2 regions of the Pseudomonas sp. B21-017 genome follow, and region 2 is predicted to be linked to the other one. Evidence: predicted binding sites of a transcription regulator. Region 2 holds the regulator's gene; the other holds the start of a gene.

The links. The regulator FliA, encoded in region 2, starts transcription of late flagellar genes. The targets are predictions, from matches to a motif close to CTAAAGTTTNNNNNNNNNNNGCCGNTAA.
Region 1: motA (flagellar motor stator protein MotA) is a predicted target of FliA. The motif match lies at 2,639-2,666, and genes of this name have one in related genera.

Annotation. Positions count from the first base shown of each region.
Region 1 is NZ_CP087194.1:560,723-565,361, forward strand. It holds gene asd (archaetidylserine decarboxylase) at 1-105, opposite strand, end outside; gene LOY28_RS02465 (rhodanese-like domain-containing protein) at 124-939, opposite strand; gene LOY28_RS02470 (HDOD domain-containing protein) at 1,036-2,568, opposite strand; gene motA (flagellar motor stator protein MotA) at 2,735-3,586, shown strand; gene motB (flagellar motor protein MotB) at 3,590-4,636, shown strand.
Region 2 is NZ_CP087194.1:4,815,040-4,819,678, reverse strand. It holds gene flhF (flagellar biosynthesis protein FlhF) at 1-717, shown strand, start outside; gene fleN (flagellar synthesis regulator FleN) at 834-1,664, shown strand; gene fliA (RNA polymerase sigma factor FliA) at 1,661-2,401, shown strand; gene LOY28_RS21690 (chemotaxis response regulator CheY) at 2,569-2,940, shown strand; gene LOY28_RS21685 (protein phosphatase CheZ) at 2,962-3,750, shown strand; gene LOY28_RS21680 (chemotaxis protein CheA) at 3,788-4,639, shown strand, end outside.

The DNA of each region.
Region 1 (4,639 bases), 2.3 Mb from region 2:
ATTCTTGAACCAGCGCACGCGGCATTCGGCAATGCAGCCGGCCAGTCGCGAGAGCAAGTGATGGGGCAGCAGGTATTGGCTGAGGATAAACAAACGCTTATTCATTAACTGTCCTTGAAAAACTTAAATCTCTACGGGCGTGTCAGGGTGGTTGCCCCATTCGCCCCAGGAGCCGGCGTAGCCTTTGACCCGCGGATAACCGAGCGCCTTGGCCACCAGATAGGTGAAGCCAGAACGATGGTGTGTCTGGCAGTGGGTAATGACTTCTTTGTCTTTGGTAATGCCGAGTTGTTCCAGGATTTTCGGCATGTCGGTGCGGATACGCAGGTTGCGCGCCTGATCCATGCCAGCGGTCCACTCGAAATTGACCGCGCCGGGAATGTGCCCGCCCTTGGCCGCCAGCACTTTCTCGCCGGAGTATTCCAGCGGGCCGCGTGCGTCCCAGATCGCCAGGTCAGCGGCGCCGAGGCGGCTTTGCAGGTATTCGCGGGTGGCGACAGGTTCGTCGTGCAGGGTCAGGGCGACCGGGCCGCCGACTGCCGGCGGGATCTGGATCGACATGGGCAAGCCTTCCGCCAGCCAGGCCGGCAGGCCGCCGTCGACATAGTGATATTTGCTGTGGCCGATGACATCCAGCAGCCAGATAAAGCGCCCGGCCCAACCGCCGCCTTCGTCGTCATAGACGACATAGACTGCATCGGGGTTGTGCCCCAGTTCGCCGAACAATGCTTCAAGCGCGGCGTGGGTCGGCAACAGGCCCGGCGCAGGCGCCTGACCCAGTTGAGTGCGTTTTGGATCGACAAAGCGTGCACCGGGGATATGCCCTTCGGCATAGCGGGCGCTGCTGGTCAGGTCCACCAGAATCAGTTCGCGGGAGTCGAGACGCGAGAGCAGGTCGCTCGGTTCGATCACCAGCGCCAAGCCAGAGAAGTCAGACATGTGAGGTCTCCAGAGCACAAAGGGGAGGATTGTAGCGCAGCGTCATGAGGGCCTGTTATCAGTTATTTTGGGGCAGGAAATAACTGATAACAGGCCCTAGCGGTGGCTAAAGCTGTGCAGGGCCTTTTCGATGCATTGAGCGGTTTTGCCGAACGCTTGCACGGTGATTTCCGAGAACGGTCCGCCGCCCTGATCCGCTACCACGATCATGATCACCCGGCCGTTGTTGACCAGTGAGCGCAGCAGCAGGTGTTCGCCGCTGAACTGTGAGCGCAGGCTGGCTGGCAGCAGGGCCGAGAATTGTGCGTTGTTAGCCGGCGTCAGGCGCACCTGGGCCTGTTGCGCGAGCAGGCGTTGCAGCACGGTGCTCTGACTGACCACCAGGTTCAGGCCGGCCACTTCCTTGGGCAGCCCGGCGGTCTGGTGCACACGCAAATTGGCGTGCGTGCGATCGGCCATCAGAATCATCACCCGGCGCATGCCACACGCCACCAGGGCGTCCCGGGCCGATGTGGTCAAGTGCATGGCATTGGTAAAGCGGCTCGGCTCCACCAGCAATTCGGCGCATTGCTTGCGCCACTTCGCCAGGTCTTCGGTGGTCGGTGCCGGTGCGGGCAACAAACCGGCATGCACGCGGTGCGCACCCGGTGGCCAGATCAGCGATTCGGCCGGGTGCCAGAGGTCCGGCATGGCGTGTTGACGAGCGCTGTTGGCGGCCTGCTGGTGCAATTGTTGTTGCACCTCATCCATCGGCATTTGCAGGTAAAGACTGGTCAGGTACTGCCAGCGCTCGCAGTGGGGGCTGTCCCAGGCCTGTTGTGCCGCCAACGCCAGACCGTTGGCCAGCAGCACGGTATTGGCAGGCTGATTGAGCCAGCGGCGTAACGTCGGGTCGTCATCCAGGCGGTTCTGTTGGCGCAATGGGTGGTCGCTGTCGCGCGCGATGCGCAGAACTTTCACCAGCTCACGTTGTTCGCTGCGCAGCAGCCGATAACCTTGCTGTACCCAGATCGGCAGGCGCCAGACGTCCACCAGTGCCAGACAGATGTCCAGCAGGCGCACGCCGAACAATTGCTTTTCGACTTTGCGTGCCGACTCGCCTTTATGGATGACCCGCAACTCCCACTCTTCAAGCAACTGCGGATGGGTCAGCGCCATGGGCCAGAGTGGCGAAAGAAACAGCAGGCTGCCCCAGTGGATGTCCTGCCACAGTCGCGCCAGGCGACTGGCGAAAAAGCCGTTGGCCTGTTGAGTGGCGTGCTGGCTGATCAGTTGAAGCTGGCGCAGGGCGACGGGGATTTGCAATTGGGGTTCGGCGGGCAGGCGGTCGAGCAGTTCTTCGGTGCGTTTCAAACCGAGGCGATTGATCGCCACCTCAAGGTTTTCAGCAGGCTCGGTCATGCTGCCATGGGTGTGACGGTTGGCTTCGCGAATCACGCTCAAGGCCAGGGCCGGGCTTTCCTGCATCAGGTCGGCGATGTCGCGCAGCGAGCTGCGGTTATCGCGGATCGCTTTGCAGACCCGGTCGTGGCTGGCTTGCGGAACCGGCAGGCGTACGCCATCGAGAAGCTTGACCCAGCCTTCAAGCGTGGTTGGTTTGGGCGTTGGGACGTTCGTTTCGTTAGCCATGTCTGGACGCGATCATCGTCTGCTTTACCTATGCCCTGAACGGGTCAAATTAGCTTTTCGCCTTAACTGGCTATAGTCTGGCGCAGTTTTGCCGATAAGTAGAAGAAGAGATTTTTTAACTTCCGAATATGACCTTGAACCCGACTCAGTAAGTGCTCTCCTACCTATGGCTAAAATTATCGGCATCATCGTCGTATTCGCGAGCGTGCTCGGCGGATACGTGCTTTCCCACGGCAAGATTGCCGCTCTCATCCAGCCTTTCGAGGTGATGATTATCGGTGGCGCGGCCCTTGGCGCCTTCCTGCAGGCCAACCCCGGCCACATGACAATGCACGTGCTCAAGAAGTCCTTGGGCATGTTCAGTTCGCGTTTCAACCACACCTTCTACCTGGAAGTGCTGGGGCTGATTTACGAGATCCTCAACAAGAGCCGTCGCGAAGGCATGATGGCGATCGAAGGCGACATCGAAGATGCCGCCGCGAGCCCGATCTTCGCCAAGTACCCGGCGGTGCTCAAAGACGAACGCATGACCGCGTTCATCTGCGATTACCTGCGCATCATGTCCTCCGGCAACATGGCTCCCCATGAGCTGGAAGGCCTGTTCGACATGGAACTCTACAGCCTCAAGGAAGACCTCGAGCACCCGTCCCACGCGGTGAACGGCATTGCCGACGCCATGCCCGGTTTCGGTATCGTCGCGGCGGTATTGGGGATCGTGGTGACCATGGCATCCCTGGGCGAAGGCGACCAGAAGTCCATCGGTCTGCACGTGGGTGCGGCACTGGTCGGTACCTTCTTCGGTATTCTCGCGGCCTACGGTTTCTTTGGCCCGCTGGCCCACTCCCTGGCTCACGATGCCAAGGAAGAACTGAACACCTACGAAGCCATCAAGGCTTCGCTGGTGGCTTCGGCTTCCGGGATGCCGCCGTCGCTGGCGGTGGAGTTCGGTCGCAAGGTTCTGTACCCGGCGCACCGTCCTAGCTTCGCTGAGCTGGAACAAGCGGTTCGCGGTCGTTAAGTCATGGAAAATAACCAGCCGATAATCATCAAGCGCGTCAAGCGCATCGCCGGAGGGCATCACGGGGGCGCCTGGAAAATCGCCTTCGCGGACTTCGCGACGGCGATGATGGCGTTCTTCCTGGTGTTGTGGCTGCTGTCCACCGCGACGCCTGAACAGAAGATCGCCATCGCCGGTTACTTCAAGGACCCGGTCGGGTTTTCCGAAAGCGGTACGCCGTACATCATCGACCTGGGCGGCACGCCGACCCTGGCGCCGGAGAACACCCTCAACCCGGAGGTGAAATCTCAGCCGCAGCCAGACAAGGTGACCATCGACGCCGAGCAGGTTGAAGGCATGGCCGAGCAAGTCGAGAAGGAACGCCTGGAGTTGTTACTGCAAGAGTTGCAGAACAAGGTCAATGAAAACCCGCAATTGCAGAAATTCAAGGACCAGATCCTCTTCGAGATCACCCAGGACGGTTTGCGCATCCAGATCATGGACGCCGAAAACCGCCCGATGTTCGACTCCGGCAGTGCGCGCCTGAAGCCGTACTTCGAAGACATTCTGCTGGCCATGGCCGACACCATCAAAGCGGTGCCGAACAAAATCAGCATCAGCGGCCACACCGATGCCAAGCCGTACTCGGGAACTGGCGATTTCGGCAACTGGGAACTCTCGGCCAACCGCGCCAACGCGGCTCGTCGTGCATTGGTCGCCGGCAGTTATCCGGACGCCCAGGTCGCGCGAGTCGTCGGTTATGCCTCGTCGGCGCTGTTCGACAGGGAGAACCCGTTCAATCCGGTCAACCGCCGGATCGACATCGTGGTGCTGACCAAGAAAGCCCAGCGCGCCATCGAAGGTGAACAAGGTGCCGAACCGGCGCCAGCGCCGACGCAAGGGCAGGGTGGCCCGGGCGAAGTGCATGCGCCGCCAGCCGATCCGAACGCATTGCCGGCGGATAAGGAACCGCTGCCGGCACACGAACTTCGTGAGCGTTTGAATCTGTTTGATAATCCGGCGCCGAAGCCGGGCGAACCGCCCAAACCCGCTGTACCGCCCAAGCAATAACCT
Region 2 (4,639 bases):
GCGCACCTGGCGCGGATGATCGCCACCCCGGAAGTCGAGCCACTGGAAGAGGGCGGTGTGATTGCCATGGTCGGTCCGGCCGGCATGGGCAAGACCACCACACTGGCCAAGCTCGCGGCCCGTTACGTGCTCAAGTACGGCGCGCAGAACATCGCGCTGGTGAGCATGGACAGCTATCGCATTGGTGCCCAGGAACAGCTCAAGACGCTGGGCCGGATCCTTAACGTGTCGGTGACCCACGTCGATCCGGGTCAATCCCTGGTGCAGGCGCTGGAGCCCTTGCTGCGCAAACGCGTGGTGCTGATCGATACCGCCGGCCTTCAGGCCAGCGATCCGGCACTGCGCATGCAGCTCGAAAGCCTGGCCGGGCGCGGCATCAAATCAAAAAATTATCTGGTCCTGGCAACCACCAGCCAGAAACAGGTTCTAACTGCCGCTTATCACAGTTACAAACGCTGCGGCCTCGCCGGCTGCATCCTGACTAAACTGGATGAAACGGCAAGTCTGGGCGAGGTGTTGAGCCTGGCGATCAGTCATGAGTTGCCGGTGGCTTACCTGACCGATGGTCCACGGATTCCGGATGATTTGCATCTGCCACGTCGTCATCAGTTGGTCAGCCGCGCCGTTAGCGTACAAATGCAGGAAGAACCCAGCGAAGAAGCCATGGCTGACATGTTCGCTGATATTTACCACAGCCCGACCAAGCAGGTTGGCTGAGGTGTTAATGAACATTTTTTGTACCTACATCGATGGTCTGCCATGCATTGTTCCGATGGTGAACGCGCAGCCAGTAATGTGGCCTCCGTCTAAGTAAGACAAGGTAAAGAAATAACATGGGCAGCATGCATCCCGTACAGGTGATCGCGGTGACCGGCGGCAAAGGTGGCGTCGGGAAGACTAACGTGTCAGTGAACTTGTCCCTGGCTCTAGCTGAGCTCGGCCGGCGCGTCATGCTGCTGGATGCCGATCTGGGGCTGGCGAACGTCGACGTTCTGTTGGGACTGACACCCAAACGCACGCTGGCCGACGTGATCGAAGGCCGCTGTGAGCTGCGCGACGTGCTGTTGCAAGGGCCTGGCGGTATCCGCATCGTCCCGGCCGCCTCCGGCACCCAGAGCATGGTTCATCTGAGCCCGGCCCAGCATGCCGGCCTGATCCAGGCGTTCAGTGATATCGGCGACAACCTCGACGTATTGGTGATCGACACCGCTGCGGGCATTGGTGACTCGGTAGTCAGCTTCGTGCGCGCCGCGCAGGAAGTCTTGCTGGTGGTGTGCGACGAACCGACCTCGATCACCGACGCCTACGCGCTGATCAAACTGCTTAACCGCGACTACGGCATGAACCGCTTCCGCGTCCTGGCCAACATGGCGCAGAGCCCGCAGGAAGGCCGCAACCTGTTCGCCAAGTTGACCAAGGTCACGGATCGCTTCCTCGACGTCGCCTTACAATACGTCGGCGCAGTGCCTTACGACGAAAGCGTACGCAAGGCCGTGCAGAAGCAACGCGCGGTGTATGAAGCCTTTCCGCGTTCCAAGTGCGCCCTGGCGTTCAAGGCCATTGCGCAGAAAGTCGATACCTGGCCACTGCCGGCCAACCCTCGTGGACATCTGGAGTTTTTCGTCGAGCGCCTCGTGCAACAAACTGCAGGACCCGTGCTATGACAGCCAGCGGTTACAACCTCTACAAGCAGTCGGCACGTGACGCGCAGTACGAGCTGATCGAGCGTTACGCGCCACTGGTCAAACGCATTGCCTACCACTTGCTGGCGCGTCTGCCGGCCAGTGTCCAGGTCGAAGACCTGATCCAGGCCGGGATGATCGGCCTGCTTGAAGTATCAACCAAATACGACGCCAGCAAAGGCGCGAGTTTCGAGACGTACGCGGGCATTCGAATCCGCGGCGCGATGCTCGATGAAGTGCGCAAGGGGGACTGGGCGCCACGTTCGGTCCACCGCAATACCCGCATGGTCAGCGACGCGATTCGCTCGATTGAAGCTAAAACCGGCCGTGACGCTAAAGATCACGAAGTTGCGGCCGAACTCCAATTGAGTCTCGACGATTATTACGGGATTTTGAACGACACCCTGGGCAGCCGGTTATTCAGTTTCGACGATCTGTTGCAGGACGGCGAACACGAAGGGCTGCATGAGGATGGCGCGAGTGCTCATCTCGAGCCGTCACGCGATCTGGAAGATGAACGCTTCCAGGCGGCGCTGGCGGACGCGATTGCCAATTTGCCGGAGCGTGAGCGACTGGTGTTGGCGCTGTACTACGACGAAGAGTTGAATCTCAAGGAAATCGGTGAGGTCCTGGGGGTCAGCGAGTCGCGGGTCAGCCAGTTACACAGCCAGTGCGCGGCCCGTTTGCGGGGGCGTTTGGGGGAGTGGCGAGCGCGCTGAAGGCAGTGTGGGGACACTGCGAATGGAGCTGGTGTGGTGTTGAACCGTACCGGTCTCGATCTGTTGTGCTCCAGACAGTCATTGAGTGCTTTGCCGGATTGATTGAAATGGCGCGTCCAGGTGCTGGGCGCGTTTAAGACTGCTTGGAGGTCGAATTGGACAAGAACATGAAAATCCTCATCGTTGATGACTTCTCAACGATGCGGCGGATCATAAAAAACCTGTTGCGTGACCTTGGGTTCACCAACACCGCCGAAGCCGATGACGGGCTGACCGGGTTGCCGATGCTGCAAAGCGGTAACTTCGATTTTCTGGTTACCGACTGGAACATGCCCGGTATGACCGGCATCGACCTGCTTCGTGCGGTGCGCGCCGATGAAAGGCTCAAGCACCTGCCGGTGCTGATGGTGACCGCCGAAGCCAAGCGCGAGCAAATCATCGAAGCGGCCCAGGCCGGTGTTAACGGCTATGTGGTCAAACCCTTCACAGCCCAGGCGTTGAAAGAAAAAATCGAGAAGATTTTCGAACGCATCGGCTGATGTACTGCGCACGGGGGAGCTATGGAGCATAACGAATCTTCACAGGGCGATTTTGAGTCGACCCTGAAAAAACACGCGGTCGAACTGGTCGACAGCCTTGAAAAAGGCAAGTTTGGCGACGCTGTGCAACTGATCCATGAGCTCAACCAGACCCGTGACCGCGGCCTGTATCAGGAAGTGGGCAAGCTCACCCGCGAGCTGCATAGCGCGATCGTCAATTTCCAGATTGACCCGCACATGCCGCAAGCTGAGGAAGTGTCTCAGATCACGGATGCCACCGAGCGCCTGTCCTATGTGGTCAAGCTGACCGAGGCCGCGGCCAACCGCACCATGGACCTGGTGGAAAACGCCACGCCGCTGATCAACAGCCTGAGCGATGAAGCCCAGGCGCTGAGCACGGATTGGGGGCGGTTCATGCGTCGAGAAGTCGGGGCTGAAGAGTTCCGCGAACTGGCCCGGCGGGTCGATGGTTTCCTGACACGCAGCAGTGAAGACAACCGCGTCGTGTCGAGCAACCTCAACGACATTCTGCTGGCCCAGGATTACCAGGACCTCACCGGTCAGGTGATCAAGCGTGTGACCCAATTGGTCACCGAAGTTGAAAGCAATCTGCTCAAGCTCGTGCTCATGGCCAGTCACGTAGACCGCTTTGCGGGTATCGAACACGACCGTGAGGCGATGCTTGCTGAAAAAGATCCACAAAAACATCTCTCTCAGGGTGAAGGTCCGCAGATTCATGCCGATAAAAGAGAAGACGTTGTGTCCGGTCAGGACGATGTGGACGATTTGTTATCCAGTCTTGGATTTTAGTTTTCTGGGTTTTTAGACCTGTAGGAGCACCCCCTTAATGAGCTTCGGCGCCGATGAAGAGATCCTTCAGGATTTCCTGGTTGAGGCCGGCGAGATTCTAGAGCAACTGTCCGAGCAGCTGGTCGAGCTGGAAAGCCGACCTGATGATGCGGACTTGCTCAATGCAATTTTTCGCGGTTTTCACACTGTAAAAGGGGGCGCCGGCTTCCTCCAGCTCAACGAGCTGGTGGAGTGCTGTCACATCGCCGAGAACGTGTTCGACATCCTGCGCAAGGGGGAGCGTCGCGTCGACTCGGAACTGATGGACGTGGTTCTCGAAGCGCTGGACGCGGTGAACAGCATGTTCAGCGAAGTCCGCGAACGCAGCCCGATCACGGCTGCCACGCCTGAATTACTCGCGGCGCTGGCCCGTTTGGCCGAGCCGCAAATGGAAGCCGCACCGGCACCGGTCGCTGAAGTGGTTGAAGCTCCAGTCGCCGAAAGCGAATCGGGCGACATTACCGATAACGAATTCGAACAACTGCTGGACTCGCTGAACGCCGTCAAGGCCCAGGCCGAGGCGCCCGTAGCGGCTGCGCAGCCTGTTTCGCAGCCTGCCGCCGATGCAGCCGCCAGTGACGAAATCACCGATGCCGAGTTCGAGTCGTTGCTCGATCAATTGCACGGCAAAGGCCAGTTCGCCGCCGATGCAGTAGCCGCTGCGCCTGCTGCTCCGGCTGCTCCGAAAGCCGCCGGCGACAGCTCCGACATCACCGACGACGAGTTCGAAGCACTGCTCGACCAGTTGCACGGCAAAGGCAACTTTGCGGTCGATGCGCTGGAATCGGCAATCGCTTCGGCGCCAGCCCCGGCTGCGCCAACCGCCGCTGCGGCCGGTAGCGATCTGATC